3 regions of the Xanthomonas arboricola pv. juglandis genome follow, and region 3 is predicted to be linked to each of the others. Evidence: predicted binding sites of a transcription regulator. Region 3 holds the regulator's gene; each other region holds the start of a gene.
What was found. The regulator FliA, encoded in region 3, starts transcription of late flagellar genes. The targets are predictions, from matches to a motif close to TAAAGTTTNNCNNNCNNNGGCCGATAA.

Region 1 (7,430 bases), 1.5 Mb from region 3:
TCGTGCAGCGCCGCGCGCTGGCCAGGCAGGCGACGCATGTCGCGGCGCAGATCGCCGCGGCCGTACTCGCCCATCAGGTCCATCGCCTCGTTGATGGCATCCAGATGCTCGAACACCACCGTGTTCACGCCATGCGCCAGGGTGCCGTAATCGCCGGGGAAATCCTCCGGAATGCGGTGCGCGATGTTCTCGCCCTGCTGCAGGCGGATCATGGTCTGCATTTCGCCGTTGAAGCGCTGCAACTGGGTCTGCATCTGCTGCATGCTGTGCATCAGCTGGCCGGTTTCGTCGCGCGATTCAACCCGGATATCGTTGTCGAAGCGGCCCGAGGCGATCGCCTCTGCAGTGCGCGATGCTGCCCGCAGCGGTGCCGCCATCGCCGAGGCGATCAACCAGCACAGGCCGATCACCATCGCCACCAAGGCGCCGCCGATCAAGGTCAAGGTGCGGGTGAAGCCCCAGGCCTGCACCTGGATGTCCTCGGCGTACACGCCCATCACCAATACCCAGTTCCAGGCCGGAAAGGTCTTGGCATAGCTGATCTTGGGCAGCTGCTCCTGCTTGCCCGGCTTGGGCGCGTTGTAATAACTGAAGCCGTTGCCGCGCTCGATCGCCGTCTTGATGTCGCGATAGACGTACTGCCCGGCATCGCTCTTGTAGTCGCTCATGTCGGTGCCGACGGCGCGCTTGGGATGCATCAGGATGCGCATCTGCGGGTCGACGATGAAGAAGTAATCCACCCCGTCGTTGGTGCGCATGTCGGCCAGCGTGGTGCGCGCAGCTTCCTTGGCCTGTTCGACCGTCAGCTCGCCGGCCTTGGCCTTGTCTGCGTAGTGCTGCATCACGGTCAGGCCCATCTCCACCTCGGTCTTGACGCTGAGCTTGCGCGCCTCGATCAGGTCCAGGTATTGCAGGCGGGCCGCGGCCACTGCCAGCAGGATCACGCCCACCGTCAGCAAGCTGCACAACAGGACGAACTTGCGAGTGAGCGGGAGATTGGCAACGTGACGACGCAACAGGGAGACAACAGGCATGGGACGGCATCCAGAACGCGCGCAGGGCGCTATGTCATGAATAGCGGCTGATTCACATGCGGGTTGAATGCTAATTGCGGCAGCGTCCGCTTGCGACGGATGCAATGTAGGAGCGCCCCCGGGCGCGATGGGGCGTTATCGATAACGCTTCATCGCGCCCGGGGGCGCTCCTACGAGGTCATGGGTATCGATCCAGCGATCGATGGGTGACGCGACATTGGTGACTTGCAGACCGTCGGCAGTGTGCAAGGTAATGGCGGACACGCACTGCGTGCCCGCCTTATTGCATCAGCCTGCCGCGCAGAAGCCGAATTCGGCCGTCGCACCGGCGGCCAGGGTGCGGTTGAAGTCCACCCCGCTGGCCTTGAGCGTGCTGCCGCTCTGCGACCAGGTGACGTTCCAGGCGTTGTTGACGGTGCCGGTGACCGGCAGCGAGATCGCCCAGGTGCCGCTGGCGGTGCCGGTGTTGGTGACCTGCACGCGATTGCAGTAGCCACCGTTCCACTGGCTGTCCACGCTCACCTTGGTGCTGAAGCTGCCGCTGGGTGTCGGTGTCGGTGTCGGAGTTGGCGTGGGAGTAGGTGTGGGAGTCGGAGTCGGCGTGGTGCTGCTCACCGTGCCCCACAGCGTCCGCAGCAGCGCCATCTTGTCTTCGCGCACGCTGGTCCAGTCGTCGCGCAGGATGCCGCCGGTGTCGCCGCTGTTGGGATTCCACGACCAGTAGAAGCCCTCGTTGATGCCCTTGCTGCGCAGGTACTTCACCAGCGCGTCCTGCCAGACCTTGTCGCGTGCGTCGCCTTCCCCGTACTTGCCGCCGAATTCGCCCAGCAGCAGCGCATAGGTGCCAGCGAACTGGCCGAAGTGGCGGTCCCAGATCGCCGGCATGTTGTTGGGGAAATTGCTGTCGTTGAAGTACGCCTGCGCGTACACGTCCGGCCCGTACACATGCGGCGCCAGCAGCAGCCGGTTGGCCGGAATGTTCAGCGGGGTGCAGGCCAGCGGCTGCAGGTTGCCGCCCCAGAAGATGCCGCCGTTGGTGGAGCAGACCGGATTGTCGGTAATGCCTTCCACCGCGATGATCCATTTCGGTGCCACCGCCAGCACTGCGGCCGAGCCGCGCTCGGCGGCCTTGTTCCAGTCGGTGGCCGCGTTGCCGGTGCCCCAGGTGGCGGCACCGTGCGGTTCGTTCTTCAGGTCCAGGCCGATCACGCTGGGCACGTTCTTGTAGCGGTTGGCGACAAAGCGCAGATCGTCCAGCCACTGCGCTTCGGAATACGAGCCGGTGTACCAGAGCTCGGAGATGGCGGCGCAATCGGGGGTGTGGTGATCCAGCAGCACATACATGCCGCGCGCGTTGAATTCGTTGATCACCTTGTCCAGGATCTGCAGCGAGCTCAGGCCCTGCAGATCGGCATTGAGGCTGTAATCGATGCTGGTCGGCATCGTGCTGCTGCGCAGGGTGGCCGGGCAGAACGGCAGACGCACGGCGTTGAAGCCCAGGCCCTGCATCTGGTTGATCATGTCCTTCCAGTTGCGTGCCCATAGACCGTGCATGACATGGTTGCCGGTCTCGAAGCCGAACACGTTGACGCCCTTGAGCTGCACCACCTTGCCGCTGTCGTCGACAATCTTGTTGTTGCTGATGGAGTAGCTGAAGGCCGGTGCGGCGGCGAGCGCCAGCGCGGTGGCCAGTGCGAGCGTACTGGCGGTCCTGAAGATGGACATGGTGATCTCCCTAGCGAACCCGGCTCGACACCCGAACCCGGTGAGGGGGGCATCTTGGTCCGCGGCTACATTGTTTGGCGTGATCCGGACCACAGAAAGGCGCATTGCCGCACCGGTCACACGCAGGCTGCGGGCCGGGTCGCTTTCGCGCACACTATCGCCGCTGTCGCCTGTCCGCAGGCTGTCCTTTCTGTCCCCGGAGTGTCTTCCAATGTCCTTTCTGCGTGCCGAACTGGCGCAATGGCGCGCCTCGCCTGCGCGCGAACTGATGGCCGGTGCGGTCGCTACCTTTGCGCTGATTCCCGAAGTGATCGCCTTTGCGTTCGTGGCCGGCGTCGACCCGCAAGTGGGGTTGTTCGCGTCGTTCGTGATCGGGATTGTCATCGCGTTCTTCGGCGGCCGCCCGGCGATGATTTCCGCTGCGGCCGGGTCGGTTGCCCTGGTGGCCGCACCGCTGGTGGCCGCGCACGGCTTGCCTTATCTGCTGGCGGCCGGGCTGCTGGCCGGTGCGGTGCAGATCCTGTTCGGTCTGTTGCGGCTGGGCGTGCTGATGCGCTTTGTCAGCAGTTCGGTGCGCACCGGCTTCGTCAATGCGCTGGCGGTGCTGATCTTCGCCGCGCAGCTGCCGCATCTGCAGCACGCCAACTTGGCCACCTGGGGCATGTTGGCGTTGGGCCTGCTCATCATCTACGGCCTGCCGCGGCTGCCGCTGCCGGGCGTGTCGGCAATCCCTTCGCCGCTGCTGTGCATCCTGGTGCTGACGGTGCTGGGCTCGGCACTGCACCTGCCGCTGGAGACGGTGGCCGACTTGGGCAAGCTGCCCAATGCGCTGCCGGTCCTGCAATGGCCGGCGGTGCCGCTGACGCTGGAGACCTTGCGCATCATCGCCCTGCCGGCGCTGGCCATCGCGATGGTGGGGCTGCTCGAATCGCTGATGACCGCACGCGTGGTCGACGAACTTACCGACACCCCGAGCAACAAGAACCGCGAGTGCACCGGGCTGGGTCTGGCCAACACCGCTGCCAGCCTGTTCGGCGGCATCGCCGGCTGCGGCATGATCGGGCAGACCGTGGGCAACGTGAAATACGGCGGGCGCGGCCGTCTCTCCACCCTGTTCGCCGGGGTGTTCCTGCTGATCCTGATGGTGCTGCTCAAGCCGTGGGTCTCGCAGGTACCGGTGATCGCGCTGGTGGCGATCATGGTGATGGTCTCGGCCGAGACCTTCGACTGGCGTTCGCTGCGCACCGTGGTTACCCATCCGCGCACCTCCAGTGTGGTGATGTTGGCCACCGTGGCGGTGACCCTGGTCACCCGCAACCTGGCCGCGGGGGTGGCGGTGGGCGTGGTACTGAGCGGGGTGTTCTTCACCTTCAAGGTGGCCGGGCTGCTGCAGATCACGCACAGCGACGGCGACGATGGCGTGCGCACCTACCACGTGCGCGGTCAGGTGTTCTTCGCCTCGGCCGACGTGTTCATCGACGCCTTCGACGCGCGCCAGGTGCCCGGCCGCGCGGTGGTGATCGACGTCGGCCGCGCGCATTTCTGGGACATCACCGCAGTGGCGGCGCTGGACAAGGTGGTGCAGCGGCTGCGCCATCATGGGTTGGACGTCCAGGTCAAAGGTCTGAATGCCGGCAGCCGGCGCCTGATGCAGGCACACGCGCTGGGCGACGATGCGCTGGAGTCCGCACTGCCGTAAGCGCGCTGGTGTACCGGCCGGTCGCGCGCCTGCACATCCGTGTACGCCGGCTGGCCGTGCGCTGCGCCGGCCAGCCGGCGGACTCAAGTTCGCGCGTGCAGCGCCGATGAACCGGCATCGAGATTGCCGGTAACCCGTCGTGATGCCAGTGCCTTCCAGCCCGAGAGGTGTGCCCGCGTGCCGTGACCGGCGCTGCGGGCCTGCGTCTGCCCGCGGGATGGTGCGGCAATGACCACGGCACCGTTGCTGGAACGCATGGTGGACCTGACCGCCATCCGCGATGCCGATCTGCTCGACCTGAGTCTGCTGCGCACCATGCGCGAGGTCTGCGCGTCCGAGGAATTGTCGTTGCTGCGCATCGCGCCGGACGGCCGCACCATGGCCGAAACGCGGCTGCGCGAGGATGGCCGGCTGTCGCTGACGGTGGCCGACATCCACGACGCGCAGATGCGCGGGCAACTGGCCGACCTGCACGGGCCGGGCGATGTGGTGCAGTTGCAGCAGGACGGCCGCGCGCTGCTGGTGTACCCGATGATGGAAGCACGCGGCATCCGCACCTGCCTGCGCGTGGGCGGCTCGCGCGCACCCGGCGCCGCCGAACAGGTGATGCTGCAGGGCTTTGCGCGTTTTTTCCAGAATTACCGCAGCCTGCTCGACGATGCCCAGCGCGATGCGTTGACCGGCCTGCGCAACCGCAAGACCTTTGACGATGTGATCCTGCGCCTGTTCGCCGGTGGTGCGGATGCAGCGGCCAGCGAAGGCGTGTGGCTGGGGATCGTGGACATCGATCACTTCAAGCGCGTCAACGACAGCTTCGGCCACCTGTACGGCGACGAGGTGCTGTTGCTGGTTGCGCAGTTGATGCAGCGCTGCTTCCGCCAGGACGATCTGCTGTTCCGCTTCGGCGGCGAGGAGTTCGTGATCGTGTTGCGCGGCGTGGACCGCGACATCGCGGTGAGCCTGTTCGAGCGCTTCCGCGTGGCGGTGGCCGAGCAGGTGTTTCCGCAGGTCGGCAAGGTCACGCTCAGCACCGGCATCGTCGAGCTCACCGACGGCCAGTTGATCAGCCAGTTGCTCGACGAAGCCGACAAGGCGCTGTACTGGGCAAAGCAGCACGGCCGCAATCGCACCGAGGTGTACGCCGAACTGGTGGCCAGCGGAAGGATGCAGCAGGTCACCCAGCAGGTCGGCAGCGTCGATCTGTTCTGAGCGGCAGTGGCGTTCGGCGGCGGTGCTGCGGCATAGACCGCCGCAGCCTTTAGCTGTTTGACGGCATCCAGCGCCATGAGGCGCAAGGTGGATGCCGTGCCAGGTGGCAGCGCGATGTGCTGCGCCGCGCCGCATCGCTAGCTGGCCCTATCGATCAATGCTGCGTCGCTGCCGATGCATGTCGCCAGCGCGACGGCATGCATCGCTCGCTACCGTGCACACCCGATCAGACGCCGCAGTAGCTACACTCCAGGGCTGTTCGGACACTACCTGGGTGCTGCAGTGAAGCGAGTTGTTACCAAACGCGTTGCAATGGGAATGCTGGCGATGGCGGTCTCGACCGCACTGATGGCGGCGACGCCGAGCTTCGATGGCGCGCGCATCTCGCGCGACGTCAAGGAGCTGTCCTCCGATGCCTATGAAGGCCGCGGCCCGGCCACCGCCGGCGAGGAAAAGACCATTGCCTACCTGAGCAAGCAGTTCGCCGACGCCGGCCTGCAACCGGGCGGCGACCTGACCGACGGCAAGCGCGCCTGGACCCAGGCGGTGCCGCTGCGCCGCGCCGATATCGTCGGCACGCCGACCATCGCCCTGCAGCACGCCGGCAAGCCGCAGGCGCTGACCCAGGGCAAGCAGATCGCCATCCGCGCCGCGCTGGATGGCTCGTCCAAGGTCGACATCGCCAACGCGCCGCTGGTGTTCGTCGGCTACGGCGTCAAGGCGCCGGAGCGCGACTGGGACGACTTCAAGGGCGTGGACCTGAAGGGCAAGATCGCGGTGGTGCTGATCAACGACCCGGATTTCGAAACCGGCAAGGGCGCCTTCGACGGCGCCGGCATGACCTACTACGGCCGCTGGACCTACAAATACGAAGAAGGCGCCCGCCAGGGCGCGCTCGGCGTGCTGGTGGTGCACGAAACCGCGCCCGCCTCCTACGGCTGGGACACCGTGGCCAGCTCCAACACCAACACCATGTTCGACGTGGTGCGCGACAACCCGCGTGCCGCGCATCCCACCCTGGAAGGCTGGATCCAGCGCGACCTGGCCGCCGACCTGTTCAAGCAGGCCGGGCTGGATTTCGACGCCTTGAAGAAGCAGGCGCAGACGCGCGGCTTCAAGCCGGTGGAACTCAAGGGCCAGGGGCTGAGCGCCAGCTACCAGGTCAAATCCGACGTGATCACCTCGCACAACGTGGTCGCGCGGCTGCAAGGCAGCACGCATCCGGATGAAACGCTGATCTACAGCGCGCATTGGGACCACATCGGCGTCGGCAAGCCGGACGCACGCGGCGACACCATCTTCAACGGCGCGCTGGACAACGCCAGCGGCACCGCCGCACTGCTGGAGCTGGCGCGCGGCTTTGCCGCCGGCCCCAAGCCGCAGCGCTCGGTGGTGTTCCTGGCGGTCACCGCCGAGGAGAAGGGCTTGCTGGGCTCGGAGTTCTACGCCTCCAAGCCGCTGTATCCGCTGGACACCACCGTGGCGGTGATCAACATGGACGGCATGAGCCCGTTCGTGCCATCGCGCGATTTCGGCATCTACGGCACCGCAAAACTCGAATTGCTCGATCAGCTCAAGACTGTCGCCGGCCAGTGGAAGCTGCGCTACACGCCCGATCCCAAGCCGCAGGCGGGGTACTTCTTCCGCTCGGACCATTTCTCCTTCGCCAAGCGTGGCGTGCCGGCGCTGTCGTATGCGGCCGGGCAGGACTGGGAAGTGGGCGGGGTGGCCGCGGGCAAGGCCGCCTCCGACGACTACACCGC
Region 2 (7,430 bases), 1.8 Mb from region 3:
TGCGGGATCCACAACAGCGGAAACGGCTTGAGATGCTTGCCGAAGCGCACCAGCGTCTCGGCCTCGTCCTCGTAATTGAGCTCGGCACGCAGGGTCTTGCCGAATTCGCCCAGCCAGTCGGCAAAGCGCACGCGCCGGCCGATGCCGGTCAGGCGGTCGGCGGCGGTGGCAAAGCTCTTGAGCACGTCCAGGTCCGAGCGTACCTGGGCGGCGACTTCGGGCTTTTGCACCTTGATCGCCACCGGGGTGCCGTCGCGCAGGGCGGCGCGGTGCACCTGCGCCAGCGAGGCGCAGCCCAGCGGCACCGGATCGAAAAACGAGAACGCCTTGTTGACCGATACGCCGAGTTCTTCTTCGATGATCTGGCGGATGCGCTCCACCGGCACCGAACTGGTGTTCTCCTGCATGCGTTCCAGCGCCGTGGCGAACTCCGGCGGCACGATGTCCGGCCGCGTAGACAGCATCTGGCCGAGCTTGACGAAGGTGGGGCCGAGCGCCTCCAGGTCGGAGACGAACTGGTCGGGCGTGCCTTCGGCGGGCACTTCGTACTCGTTGATTGCGGCCGGATCCAGGTTCATGCCGGCGAACACGCCCGACCCGCGATACCGCAGCAACAGGCGCAGGATCTGCGTGCGACGGCTCATGCCGCCCACCACGCCGGTGTCGGCGGGGATCGCGGCCTGGGCCGGTGTGCGGTACGGGTCGTTCGGACTCAAGGCCATCTCCGGCGGTCGTGCAAGAGCGCGAGTGTGGCCAGCGGCGGGTCGTCGGGCGGTGAATCCAGACGTGTTGCCATGGCGTAGTCGGGTGCGGCTCGGGGCCGGCGGGCATGGCCGGATCGTGCGGCCGGCGGGCATCGGCATCACGCGCCAACGGCCGGCAACGGCGTGCAACGGCCTGCCATCACCCCATACGGGCGCAGGATCGGCGAGAATCCACCGCCACTCACGAAGGACCCCCGCATGGCCGGTGCCAGCCTGTTCACCCTGCTCGACGACATCGCCACGCTGCTGGACGACGTTTCCATCCTGACCAAGGTCGCGGCCAAGAAGACCGCTGGCGTCCTGGGCGACGACCTGGCGCTCAATGCGCAGCAGGTCACCGGCGTCACCGCCGACCGCGAGCTGCCGGTGGTGTGGGCAGTGGCCAAGGGCTCGCTGATGAACAAGGTGATCCTGGTGCCGGCGGCGCTGGCGATCAGCGCGCTGGAAGCCTGGCTGCGCGGGCGCGGCTACAACGTGCCGCTGGTGATGCCGCTGATGATGATCGGCGGTGCCTACCTGTGCTTCGAGGGCGTGGAGAAGCTGGCGCACAAGTTCCTGCACAACCAGGACGAGGAAGCGCAGCGGCATGCCGAGCGCACCCGCGCGCTGGCCGACCAGAACGTGGACGTGGTGGCGCTGGAAAAGGACAAGGTCAAGGGCGCGATCCGCACCGACTTCATCCTGTCGGCGGAGATCATCGTGCTGTCGCTGGGCGTGGTGGCCGGGGTGTCGTTCGGCCAGCAGGTCGCGGTGCTGGTGGCGATCGCCCTGGCGATGACCATCGGCGTGTACGGTCTGGTTGCGGCCATCGTCAAGCTGGACGACCTGGGCCTGTACCTGAGCAAGAAGGGCGCGGCGTTGGCGGCGCTGGGCCGCGGCATCCTGGTGGCCGCGCCGTGGCTGATGAAGTTCCTGTCGGTGGCCGGCACGCTGGCGATGTTCCTGGTCGGCGGCGGCATCCTGGTGCACAACATCCCGGCGCTGCATCACCTGGTGCAGGACCTGGCCAAGTCGGCCGGCGGCATGGGCTGGTTGGTCGATGCACTGGGCAACATGCTGGTCGGTGTGATTGCCGGTGCGATCGTGCTGGGCGCAGTGATGCTGTTCCAGAAGCTGCGCGGGAAGCCGGCGGCGCACTGATGCCGTCCCGCGGCGGCCAGGGGAGCCCCTGGCAGCCGCATGGAAGCGGCTGGTCGTGGTGGGAGCCCGGCGGCAACCGAAGGACCTGCGGCGCCTCTGCGTCGTGCGTCGGTGATCCGGTCCGACCGGTCGATGCGGCAGGCCGCGTTCGCGGCTAGTCGGCGCTGATCACCCGATTCTTGCCGGCCGCCTTGGCGTCGTACATGGCGCGGTCGGCACGGCGGATCACATCGTCCTGGGCCTCGTCGAGATGGCGCAGTGCCACGCCGCCGCTGAAGCTGACGAACACGCGCACGTCCTCGTGCAGCAAAGAGCGCTGGGCCAGTGCGCGCTGCAGGCGGATCACCGCCGCGCTGGCTTCGAAGATGGTGGAGTCCGGCAACAGCAGCACGAACTCCTCGCCGCCGAAGCGGGCGATGGCATCGGTGGTGCGCAGCACCGACTTGGCCACGTCCACGGTGTGGCGCAGCGCGGCGTCGCCACCGGCGTGGCCGTGGGTCTCGTTGAGGCGGCGGAAGTCGTCCAGATCCAGCATCGCCACGCACAACGGTTGCCCGCCGCGCTGGGTGCGTGCGGCCTCGCGCTGGAACAGTTCCTCGAAGCCGCGGCGGTTCAGCGCGCCGGTCAGCTGGTCTTCGCGCACCAGCCCGGCCACGTCCTTGAGTTCCTGTTCGAGCGAGGCGATGCGCTGCTCGGCGTCCTCGACCTGGCGGCGTGCGGCCAGCAGTTCGTCGCGCGCGGCCAGTGCCTGCGCCTGCACCCCGGCGGTGTCCTGCAGCACGTCCTGCAACAGCCGGTTGAGGTCGGGAATGCTGCGAGCGTCGCCGATCGCCTGCGAATAGCCGGCAACGCGATCGTGGTACTCGCCGGTGCTGGTGGCCATGCCGTCGAGCCGGTCGACGAAGGACACCATCATCTCGCGCATCGCGGTCTTGGAGTCGGCAATGCCTTGCTTGAGCAGGCCCTGCTTGTAGATGACCTCGCGCAAGGTGCCGCGTGCCTGTTCGATCGAGCCGACATCCAGCGGCCCGGAGATCAGCTGCCGCACCACCGAGATCTGGCCCTGCAGCCAGCTGCGATCGTCGAGCAGTTCGCCGACGTTTTCCAACAACAGGTCGAACAGGCCGAGCAGCAGGTTCTGCTGCTCGCTGGCATCTTCGGCACGCAGGCCGATCTGATGACTCAGTTCGCGCAGGCGCTGTTCCAGGGTGATCAGCTCATGGCCGGGGCGCCAATGGCGCAGTGCCGATGCCAGGGTCTGTGCTTCCTCGGCCAGTTCCGGGCTGCGTTGCAGCAGCGTGGACAGGGCATTGCCCAGCGCGTGCCGCAGCAGGTCGCGCAGTTGCTCGGCTTCGGTGCGTCCTTCGGCCAGCGAGTCGCCGGTGTCGATGGTGCGGATGTACTTGTCGATCAGTTGCCGCAAGGCGCGGCCATAGCCGGGCCAGTCGCCGGCCGCATAGGCCGCGCTCAGGCGCACGCCCATGTCGCCGAGTTCGCCATGCAGGCTGGTGATGCCTTCGGCAAAGGCCAGCAGCAAGGCCTCCGGATGCGCGGCGTGCGAGAACAGGCGCATCAACAGGGCGGTGGCGGCCGCCGGGTCGTGCGCGCCGGACTTGTTCTTGGCCGGCACCAGCTGATGCGCGGCCAGGCCGTGCCCGCCGCGCTCGCTGCCGATCACGCTTGGCAGGGCGGCGGCCGGGCGCGCGCTGTCCGCCCCGCCCCAGGGCAACAGGCGGCGCAGCCCGCCACGTGGGCGGCTTGGGAGTTCAGGCTGGTCTGCCATGCGCCGGGATCTCGGAAAGTCGTGGTGCCATCGCTGGTTATCGGCGCGCAGGCGTCGCGCTTAAGCGGTCTGGGCAGTTCTGCGCAGTTCCGGCGTGCCCGCCCGATGCCAGGCGGTGGGCGATGCGCGACCTGCGCGCATGCCTGAACAAGTCAGGCGGATGATGGCGGGCGCCGCCGTCACCGCCCGCTTTCGGTGCGTTTCAACAACCGCGCACCACGGCAGGGATGTCATCGCACTGCAATGCGCCGCTTATGCCAGTAGGCATGCGCAACCATGCGCAAGGGAATGTAGCTGTCGCAGAAAAGTCAGCACGTATTCACGCATATTTTATTTGCACGGGGTGTAGATTCATCTCAAGGACAACGTGGAGTACGCGCGTTGGCCCCGCTCCTCATTCGTAGCAGGTCGTCTGGCTGAATCGGCAGATGATGGTTGTCGCTTCGCTGTTTTCCGTCTCCACCCACTTTACGACGGACGTTTAGATGGTTGCCATGATGCCGCTTCACGCTACTACCGCACGCTTCGAGCGCAGCACGATGCTCCCCACTCTGAAGAAGAGCGGGCGACCGCGTGATGCACGTGGCCGCTTCATTCGCCATCACGAGCGTCTGCCGGTGTCGCCGGCCGATACCCGCGGCGCCTTGTTCGTGGTGTCGGAGATGGCGGACTTCATCAAGGCGGGCGGTCTGGGCGATGTGGCTGCGGCGCTGCCACGCGCGCTGCGCCATCGCTACGACGTCCGTGTGCTGATTCCCGGCTACCGCGCGGTACTGGCGCGGGCGGGCAAGGTGGAGATCGTCGGCCGGGTGCTGGCGCACGCCGCACTGCCGGCCTGCGACATCGGCCGCATCGTGCAATCGGACGGCCTGCCGATCTACATCCTGCTGTCCAAGGAATTGTTCGAACGTGACGGCTCGCCCTATGTGAGCACCAGCGGCTCGGAGTTCGAAGACAACGCGATCCGCTTTGCCACCTTGTCGCATGCCGCTGCGCAGATCGCCGCCGGCCATGCCGGGCTGGGCTGGAAGCCGCGCCTGCTGCACCTCAACGACTGGCCGTGTGCGCTGGCGGCCGCCTATGTGCGCTGGTCCGGCGGCACCACGCCGTGCCTGTTGACCATCCATAACCTGGCCTACCAGGGCCTGGTGCCGTATTCGATGGCCGCTGCGCTGGGCATCCCGGCCGAGCGTGTGGCCGAGCTGGAGTTCTACGGGCAGATGTCGTTCCTGCGCGGCGGCATCGTGCATGCCGACCACGTCAACACGGTCAGCGTCAGCTATGCCCAGCAGATCACCGGCCCGGCGCAGGGCTGTGGCCTGGACCGCCTGCTGGCCGGCCGCGCCGCCAAGGGCGCGTTGACCGGCATCGTCAACGGCATCGACGCCAGCTGGGACCCGCGTACCGACGAATATCTGGACACGCACTTCAGCGTGAATCAGTGGCAGGGCCGTCAGGCCAACGCCGCGCAGGTGCGCAAGGCCTTCGGGCTGCGCGAGAGCACCGGCCCGCTGTTCGCGGTGGTGTCGCGGCTGGTACATCAGAAGGGCCTGGACCTGATCTGCGAGGTCGCCCCGCAGATCGTGGCGGCCGGCGGCCAGATCGCGGTGATCGGCGGCGGCGAGCCGGAGATCGAGCAACAGGTCGCCGAGCTGACCCGGCGCTATCCGGGCCAGGTCGGTGCCTTCATCGGCTTCGAGGAAGGCCTGGCGCGGCGCATGTTCGCCGGCGCCGACTTCCTGCTGATGCCGTCGCGCTTCGAGCCGTGCGGCTTGAGCCAGATGTATGCACAACGCTTTGGCTGCCTGCCGATCGCGCACGCTACCGGTGGCCTGATCGACACCGTGGATGACGGCGTCACCGGCTTTTTATTCCAGCACGCCAGTGTCGAGGCCTTGCGCCGCTGCCTGGAGCGCGCATTCCGCACCTTCCGCTTGCCCAGCCTGCTGTCGGCGATGCGCCGCGCGGCGATGCTGCGTCCCAGTGGTTGGGATGTGGCGGGCAAGAAATACCTCTCGCTGTACGAACGCACCGCCGCAACCGCTCCCGCGCTTGCGACGGTGTCATGAGCGAACGGCTGGGCGTGCAGGGGCAGGAAACGGAAGCGCCGGTGGTGACCATGGATGGGATGTCGGATCTGGTGCAGAGCGTGCAGGCGCTGGCCGATGGCCTGCCTGCCGATGCATTCGCGGTATTGGGCCCGCATTCCCAGGCAGACGGCCGCCGGCTGGTGCGCGTGCTGGCGCCCGGTGCCGAGGCCATGGGCCTGATCGATCCACGCGGTAAGTTGCTGGCGCGCATGCAGGCTGGCCCGGTCGATGGTGTGTTCGAGGGCACGCTGGCGGTCGAAGGCCCGTATCGGCTGCGCATCGTGTGGCCGGACGTGGTGCAGGAGATCGAAGACCCATACGCCTTTGCCGCCACGCTGGACGAATCCACCCTGCTGCAGATCGCTGCCGGCGATGGCCAGGCGCTGCGCCGTGCCCTGGGTGCCCAGCACCTGCACTACGACGACGTGCCCGGGGTGCGCTTTGCGGTGTGGGCGCCGCATGCGCAACGCGTGGCAGTGGTGGGCGATTTCAATGGCTGGGACGTGCGCCGGCACCCGATGCGCCCGCGCATCGGCGGGTTCTGGGAGCTGTTCCTGCCGCGTGTGGAAGCCGGCACGCGTTACAAGTACGCCGTCACCGCTGCCGATGGCCGCGTATTGCTCAAGGCCGACCCGGTGGCGCGCCAGAGCGAATTGCCGCCGGCCACCGCCTCGGTGGTGCCGGGCGCGGCTGCGTTTGCCTGGACCGATGCCGCCTGGATGGCCGCGCGCGATGCCAGTGCCGCGCCGGCGCCGCTGTCGATCTATGAAGTGCATGCCGCGTCCTGGCGGCGCGATGGGCACAACCAGCCGCTGGACTGGCCAGGATTGGCCGCACAGCTGATCCCCTATGTGCAGCAGCTCGGCTTCACCCATATCGAGTTGCTGCCGATCACCGAGCATCCGTTCGGCGGTTCCTGGGGCTATCAACCTTTGGGGCTGTACGCACCGACCGCGCGCCACGGCAGTCCGGATGGCTTTGCCCAGTTCGTCGATGCCTGTCATCGCGCCGGCATCGGCGTGATCCTGGACTGGGTCAGCGCGCACTTTCCCGATGATGCACACGGCCTGGCGCAGTTCGACGGCGCCGCGGTGTACGAGCATGCCGACCCGCGCGAAGGCATGCATCGCGACTGGAACACGCTGATCTACAACTACGGCCGGCCCGAAGTGACCGCCTATCTGCTGGGCAGCGCGCTGGAGTGGATCGACCACTACCACCTCGACGGCCTGCGCGTGGATGCAGTGGCCTCGATGCTGTACCGCGACTATGGCCGTGCCGAAGGCGAGTGGGTGCCCAACGCGCATGGCGGCCGCGAGAATCTGGAAGCGGTCGCCTTCCTGCGCCAGCTCAACAGCGAGATCGCCACGCGCTTTCCCGGTGTGCTGAGCATCGCCGAAGAGTCCACCGCCTGGCCGGGCGTGACCGCGCCGATCAGCGAGGGAGGACTGGGCTTCACCCACAAATGGAACATGGGCTGGATGCACGACACGCTGAGCTACATGCAGCGCGATCCAGCCGAGCGCGCGCAGCACCATAGCCAGCTCACCTTCGGCCTGGTGTACGCGTTCTCCGAGCGTTTCGTGCTGCCGATCTCGCACGACGAAGTGGTGCACGGCAGTGGCGGCCTGCTCGGCCAGATGCCCGGCGACG
Region 3 (7,430 bases):
GCTGGGACGAACTGCGCCCGATCGACCCGCTGGGCCTGGAAGTGGGCTACCGGCTGATTCCGCTGGTGGACAAGAACCAGGGCGGCGAACTGATGGCGCGCATCAAGGGCGTGCGCCGCAAGCTCACCCAGGACATCGGCTTCCTGGTGCCGCCGGTGCATATCCGCGACAACCTGGAGCTGTCGGCCAACGCCTACCGGTTGCTGGTACACGGGGTGCCGGTGGCCACTGCGGAAATCTATCCCGATCGCGAACTGGCGCTGGACCCGGGCGGTGCGCTCGGCCAGCTCGACGGCATTCCCGGCAAGGACCCGGCGTTCGGCCTGGACGCCACCTGGATCCAGCCACACCAACGCGCCTATGCCGAATCGATGGGCTACACCGTGGTCGACCCGGCCACCGTGGTCGCCACCCATCTGTCGCACCTGATCCGCGAACACGCCCCGGAACTGCTCGGCCACGAGGAAGTGCAGCAGCTGCTGGCGACCCTGGCCAAGACCGCGCCGAAGATGGTGGAAGACCTCACCCCGAAGGCGCTGCCGCTGTCGGTGGTGGTGCGCGTGCTGCAGAACCTGCTGATCGAGCGCATCCCGGTGCGCCAGCTGCGCAAGATCGTCGAAGCGCTGGTCGAACACGCCCCGCACAGCCAGGACCCGACCACCCTCACCGCCGCGGTACGCACCTCGCTGGGCCGCTTCATCGTGCAGGAAATCGCCGGCATGTCAGCCGAGCTGCCGGTCTACACGCTGGCCCCGCAGCTGGAGCGCGTGCTGCAGGAATCCACCCACGGCAACGGCGTGGCGCTGGAGCCGGGCCTGGCCGAGCGCCTGCACCAGAGCTTGGCCGACTGCGTCGGCAAGCAGGAAGCCCGCAACGAACCGGCAGTGGTGCTGGTGCCCGGCCAGGTCCGCGCCGCCCTGGCCCGCCTGGTCCGCCACAGCGTCCCGTCCCTGTCGGTACTGGCCTACAGCGAAGTGCCCGAAGACAAGCGCCTGAAGCTGGTCGGCACGATCAGCTGAAACCGGCCGCCGACCAACGCCCCCCGTGGGGTCGCACCCGGGCGCGACAGGTTTTACCGGCACAGCCCGTCGCGCCCGGGTGCGCTCCTACGACAGGCCGGGCAATCCGGGAACACACCGCGGACGCCGACACCACCGTAGGAGCGCACCCGGGCGCGACAGGCGTTACCGGCACGGCCCGTCGCGCCCAGGTGCGCTCCTACGACAGGCCGGGCAATCCGACAACACATCGCGGACGCCGACACCAAGGTAGGAGCGCACCCGGGCGCGACAGGTTTTACCGGCACGGCCCGTCGCGCCCAGGCGCGCTCCTACGAACCTACCCACTACGCTGGCCAGCGATGGCTGCAGGCCGGTGACCGACCAGCACCCGGCGTCGGAAAGCCGCCACTGGTCCGGATCTCCAATCGATTGCACGGCGCTGGCCGTTTCCAGGCATCCCGAGCGCCCCAGACTTGGCCTTCCGGCCGCCAGCGCTTCCGCCTGCACGACGACGCCACTGCATCGCCGCCCCGGAAAAAAGTCAATCAATCCATTGACTTGAAACCGTCGGACCCGACCGTACACGCCGCTCCCGCCCCGTCCCGACGCACCAGCTCCCCGCGCCGGAACCCCGGCACCCCGTTTTGGCACGCCGCGTGCATTAGCTCTGCCGAGACCGCAGCCAGCGCCACCGCTGCGGGGCGAGAGCAGCACTTGGAACAACCGAACGGGACAGGCAACTCATGACGCTGGCAACACACCCACATTCATCGCGCACCCGTCCGGCGTCCGGCGGGTCCCGTTCCTGGAGGCACTTCGCATGAAAATCAAACGCTTCGTTGCCCCGGACATGCGCACCGCATTCCGCATGGTGCGTGAAGAACACGGCCCGGACGCAGTGATCCTGTCCAATCGCCGCACCGCCGAAGGCATCGAGATCGTCGCTGCCAGCAACTACGACGAAGAACTCGTGCAGCGTGCGCTGGAAACCGCGCGCTCCGAGACGCCGGCCGTTGCCGCCGCGCCGATCCCGTCGGCAGCTGCCCCGCAGGCACCGGCCCCGCAAGCAGCCGCAGCACCGGTCCACGCACCGCTGAAGCCGGCCGCCGATGCCGGCACGAGCCAGCGCCAGCGCGTTGCCAGTGCCGCCGAAGACATGATCGCCGCGATGGCGCTGCGCCAGCCGGTCAATGTGCCGCGCCAGCCGCAGGTGCCGGCACCGGTGCGTAGCGCCGCCGTCCCCTCGCCCGCCGCCCAGGCCCTGGCCCACGCCGTCGCGGTGACCGCCGCGCCGCGCCAGGAACACGCGCTGTCGGCCGTGCCGGAACAGCTGTTCGCCGATTTCCTGACCACCGCGCCGGTGCAGCGTGCCGCCGTGCAGGCCGCACCGGTGCAGGCCCCGACCCCGATCATGGCCGCCGCCGCTGCCCCCGTGCAGGCCGGCTACGACCAGGACGAAGACGCGCTGGACGACGACGCCGACTTCGACCTGGACGCGCTGCCGCAGATCCTGCCGCCGACCGCGTTGCCGCCGCTGGTGGTTGCCCGGCCGGCGCTGGCCGCGGTGCCGGTCGCCGCCGCCCCGGCGCCGCAGAACGATGAAGAACTCAAGCAGTTGCGTGGCGAGCTGGCGCTGATGCGGCAGATGATCGAGCGCGAAATGAACCGCCTCACCGACGAGCGCCTGCGTGGCTCGCCGGTGCGCGCCCAGGCCCTGGAGTTGATGGACGACTACGGCTTCGACGCCGGCCTGATCCGCGACGTGGCACTGCAGATCCCGGCCGATACCGAATTGCACCGCGGCCGCGGGCTGATGCTGGGGCTGCTGTCCAAGCGCCTGCCGGTGGCCCCGGTCGACCCGCTGGAACGCGGCGGCGTGATCGCCCTGGTCGGCCCGACCGGCGCCGGCAAGACCACCACCATCGCCAAGCTCGCCCAGCGCTTCGCCGCCCAGCACGCCCCGCGCGACGTGGCCCTGGTCACCACCGACACCCAGCGCGTCGGCGGCCGCGAGCAGCTGCACAGCTACGGCCGTCAGCTCGGCATCGCCGTGCACGAGGCCGACAGCGCCGAGAGCCTGCTGGAACTGCTCGAGCGCCTGCGCGACTACAAGCTGGTGCTGATCGACACCGCCGGCATGGGCCAGCGCGACCGCGCCCTGGCCGCCCAGCTCAACTGGTTGCGCGCCGCGCACCAGGTCACCTCGTTGCTGGTGCTGCCTGCCAACGCGCACTTTTCCGACCTCGACGAGGTCGTGCGCCGCTTCGCCCACGCCAAGCCCCAGGGCGTGGTGCTGACCAAACTTGACGAGACCGGCCGCTTCGGTAGTGCGCTGTCGGTCGTCGTCGATCACCAAATGCCCATCACCTGGGTGACTGACGGACAGCGGGTCCCCGACGACCTGCACCGCGCCAATGCCGCCAGTCTCGTTCTTCGCCTTGAAGATTTGCGGCGCGCTGCCGATAAGCCCTGTACTCCGGAGCACAACCATGCAGTCGCGTGAATACGCCAAGCTGACCAACGCCTTCCCCCTGTCGGCGACCCGTCCCGAGCCCCTGGGCCCGGTGCGCACCATTGCCGTGACCGGTGGCAAGGGCGGCGTGGGTAAAACCAACATCTCCGCCAACCTGGCCGTGGCGCTGGCCGACATGGGCAAGCGCACCCTGCTGCTGGACGCCGACCTGGGCCTGGCCAACCTGGACGTGGTGCTGGGACTGTCGCCCAAGTACACCCTGGCCGACCTGATCGCCGGCCGCTGCACGCTGGATGAAGTGATCATCGAAGGCCCCGGCGGCGTGCTGGTGGTCCCGGCCGCCTCCGGCCGCCGCCACATGGCCGAACTGGCCCCGGCCCAGCACATCGGCCTGGTCAACGTGTTCTCCGAGCTGGAGCGCGACCTGGACGTGATGGTCATCGACACCGCCGCCGGCATCACCGACAGCGTGCTGACCTTCTGCCAGGCCGCCCAGGACACCGTGGTGGTGGTCTGCGACGAGCCGGCCTCGATCACCGACGCCTATGCGCTGATCAAGGTGCTCTCGCGCGAACGCGGCGTGGACCGCCTGCAGATCATCGCCAACATGGTGCGCGACCCCAACGAGGGCCGCCTGCTGTACGACAAGCTGTCGCGGGTCTGCGAAAAATTCCTCGGCGACGTGTCGCTGAACTACCTCGGCCACGTGCCGCAGGACGACTGGTTGCGCCTGTCGGTGCAGCGCCAGCAGCCGGTCATCAAGGCCTACCCCGCCAGTCCGTCGGCGCAGGCCATTGCAGAAATCGCTCGCCGTACCTCGCGCTGGCAGGCCCCCACCGTGCCGCGCGGCAACGTCGAGTTCTTCGTCGAACGCATCATCCAACGGGGAGTGGCCGCATGAGCACCGCTACCGCAACCACGGCCAGCGCGCAGTACCGCGCCGTGCAGCGCAACAACGCCAACGACATCGTCACCCAGCACGCCGACCTGGTGCGCCGCATCGCCCACCATCTGGCCGCGCGCCTGCCGGCGAGCGTGGAAGTGGACGATCTGATCCAGGCCGGCATGATCGGCTTGATCGAAGCCTCGCGCAGTTACGACTCCGAACAGGGCGCCTCGTTCGAGACCTATGCCTCGATCCGCATCCGCGGCTCGATGATCGACGAAATCCGGCGTGGCGACTGGGTGCCGCGCTCGGTGCACCGCCGCGCACGCGACGCCGCCGCCGCCGTGCGCAAGATCGAACAGCACACCGGCCGCGCCGCCGCCGCCACCGAAGTGGCCGCCGCGATGGAGATGCCGCTGCCCGACTACCTGCGTCTGATGGAAGATGCCGCCCGCGGCCAGGTGCTGAGCCTGGAGTCACGGATCGAGGATCACGGCGAGCTGGACACCACCGCCAAGGGCGGCCCCAATCCGCAGCAGATGATGGAGCGTGGCGAATTCGGCCGCGAGCTGGGCAAGGCCATCGGCCAGTTGCCCGAGCGCGAGCAGCTGGTGCTGTCGCTGTACTACGAACAGGAATTGAACCTGAAAGAAATCGGCGCCGTGCTCGGTGTCAGCGAATCGCGCGTCTGCCAGATCCATGGCCAGGCGGTGGTGCGTCTGCGCGGCCGCCTCAAGGTCTTCGAACTGGCCGATGCCGGTGTCGAAATTGACGAATGATTTTTTCGCGCATTTTTTAGTGTTAGGAGCTTGATGTGAACAAGAACATGCGGATTTTGATCGTGGACGACTTCTCGACGATGCGACGTATCGTCAAGAATCTGTTGGGCGATCTGGGCTTCACCAATACCGCAGAGGCCGAAGACGGCAACAGCGCATTGGCGGCGTTGCGGGCCGGCCCGTTCGATTTCGTGGTCACCGACTGGAACATGCCCGGCATGACCGGCATCGACCTGCTGCGCAACATCCGCGCCGACGCCAAGCTCAAGCACCTGCCGGTGATGATGGTGACCGCCGAAGCCAAGCGCGAGCAGATCATCGAAGCGGCCCAGTGCGGCGTAAACGGCTACATCATCAAGCCGTTCACCGCACAGACGCTGGAAGAGAAGCTGGGCAAGGTGTTCGAACGTCTGGCGGCGACCGCCTGATGAACGCCACCGTGGAAGCCGATGCCGAACGTGCCGCCCTGATCGAGCGCCTGCAACACGCGCTCGATGCACTGGAAAGCGGTGACCAGGTCGCCTGGCGGCGCGAGGTGGACCACCTCGCCGCGCTGCGCACGCGCCCGATGATGCAGAGCCTGAGCCGGCTCGCGCGCGAACTCGGGCAGGCGCTGGGCGAGCTGCCCACCGTGCCCGAGGAAGCCGGCGAACTGGACGATGCCTGCTCGCGCCTGGACCACGTGGTGGAAATGACCGAGAAGGCCAGCCATCGCACGCTGGACCTGGTCGAGGAATGCCGCGAGCTGGCCAACCAGCTGCGCGACGGTGGCCTGAACCAGGACCAGGGCGCGCTAATGGACAAGATGCGCCATAACCTGACCGAGCTGTCGCTGGCGCAGAGCTACCAGGACCTGAGCGGCCAGATCATCCGTCGCGTGGCCGGCATCGTGCGGCGCGTGCACGAGGGCTTCGGTGCACTCGGCCTGCCGCCGAAGAATCCCGAGCCGAAGAAAGACGACGGCGGTCTTGCCGGTCCTGCAGTCAAGGGCCTGGACCGTCACGCGGTGTCGCAGGACGACGCCGACGACCTGCTGTCCGGATTGGGGCTGTAACCATGAGTGCTGTTCCAGACGATATTGCTGCCGATTTCATTGTCGAGGCCCAGGAAATCCTGGATCGCCTCGGCGAACAGCTGGTGTCGCTGGAACAGGCACCGGACGAAGCCGACCAGCTCAACGCGGTGTTCCGCGGCTTCCACACGCTCAAGGGCGGCGCCGGCTTCCTGGCGATCAAGCCGATGGTGGAGCTCTGCCACGCCGCCGAGGAAACCCTGGGCATGGCGCGCTCCGGTCAGGCGGTGTTGCAGGCGCATCACTTCGATGCCGCGCAGCAGTCGCTGGATTATCTGCAGGCCATGCTGGATGCGATGGGCTCGGGCGAAACCGTGCCGCATGCACCGGCCTCGCTGATTGCGCAGTTCGATGCCAAGAGCGGCCCGCCGGCGGTCAAGGCCGCGCCCAAGGCCGCTGCCGCAGCACCCGCACACGATGACGCACACGGCGCTGCTGCGCCGGGCGCCAAGGCCGCGCCCAAGGCGGCGGCCAAGGCGGCTGACGCCGAGCAGACCGTGCGCGTGGACACCAAGCGCCTGGACGCCATCGTCAACCTGATCGGCGAACTGGTGCTGTCGCGCAACCGCCTCAAGACCCTGCGTACCCGCCTGCGCGACGAAGAACTCGACCGCGCGGTCAGCACCCTGGACATCGCCACCGCGCGCCTGCAGACCGCGGTGATGCGTACCCGCATGCAGCCGGTGAGCAAGGTGTTCGCACGCTTCCCCAAGGTGGCCCGCGATGTCGCGCGCACGCTGTCCAAGGAAGTGGAACTGGAACTGATCGGCGCCGAGACGGAACTGGACCGCAACCTGGTCGAGGCCCTGGCCGACCCGCTGGTGCACCTGGTGCGCAACGCGATCGACCACGGCATCGAATCGCCGGCCCTGCGCGAAGCCACCGGCAAGCCGCGCAGCGGCCATGTGCGCCTGTCCGCGCAGCAGGAAGGCGACTACGTCAGCATCGAGATCCAGGACGACGGCGCCGGCATCGACCCCGAACGCCTGCGCGAGATCGCCCGCAACAAGGGCCTGATCGACGCCGAAGCCGCCGCCCGCCTGAGCACCGACGAGTGTCTGCATCTGATCTTCATGCCGGGCTTTTCGACCAAGGCCGAGGTCACCGACATCTCCGGCCGCGGCGTGGGCATGGACGTGGTGCAATCGCGCATCCGCGAACTCAGCGGGCAGATCCAGATCCAGTCCGAACTGGGCCGCGGCAGCCGCTTCATGATCCG

Region 1: the regulator FliA is predicted to act here: its motif matches at 4,542-4,568, upstream of KHN93_RS03520 (GGDEF domain-containing protein).
Region 2: the regulator FliA is predicted to act here: its motif matches at 3,725-3,751, upstream of KHN93_RS02195 (GGDEF domain-containing protein).

Annotation. Positions count from the first base shown of each region.
Region 1 is NZ_HG999362.1:830,646-838,075, forward strand. It holds gene KHN93_RS03505 (methyl-accepting chemotaxis protein) at 1-1,016, opposite strand, end outside; gene KHN93_RS03510 (glycoside hydrolase family 5 protein) at 1,323-2,759, opposite strand; gene KHN93_RS03515 (SulP family inorganic anion transporter) at 2,971-4,458, shown strand; gene KHN93_RS03520 (GGDEF domain-containing protein) at 4,687-5,667, shown strand; gene KHN93_RS03525 (M28 family metallopeptidase) at 5,986-7,430, shown strand, end outside.
Region 2 is NZ_HG999362.1:519,999-527,428, forward strand. It holds gene KHN93_RS02185 (ABC1 kinase family protein) at 1-722, opposite strand, end outside; gene KHN93_RS02190 (DUF808 domain-containing protein) at 963-1,904, shown strand; gene KHN93_RS02195 (GGDEF domain-containing protein) at 2,059-3,687, opposite strand; gene glgA (glycogen synthase GlgA) at 4,173-5,756, shown strand; gene KHN93_RS02205 (1,4-alpha-glucan branching enzyme) at 5,753-7,430, shown strand, end outside.
Region 3 is NZ_HG999362.1:2,367,824-2,375,253, reverse strand. It holds gene flhA (flagellar biosynthesis protein FlhA) at 1-1,019, shown strand, start outside; gene flhF (flagellar biosynthesis GTPase FlhF) at 1,822-3,504, shown strand; gene KHN93_RS10345 (MinD/ParA family protein) at 3,491-4,375, shown strand; gene KHN93_RS10340 (RNA polymerase sigma factor FliA) at 4,372-5,139, shown strand; gene cheY (chemotaxis response regulator CheY) at 5,175-5,567, shown strand; gene KHN93_RS10330 (protein phosphatase CheZ) at 5,567-6,193, shown strand; gene KHN93_RS10325 (chemotaxis protein CheA) at 6,196-7,430, shown strand, end outside.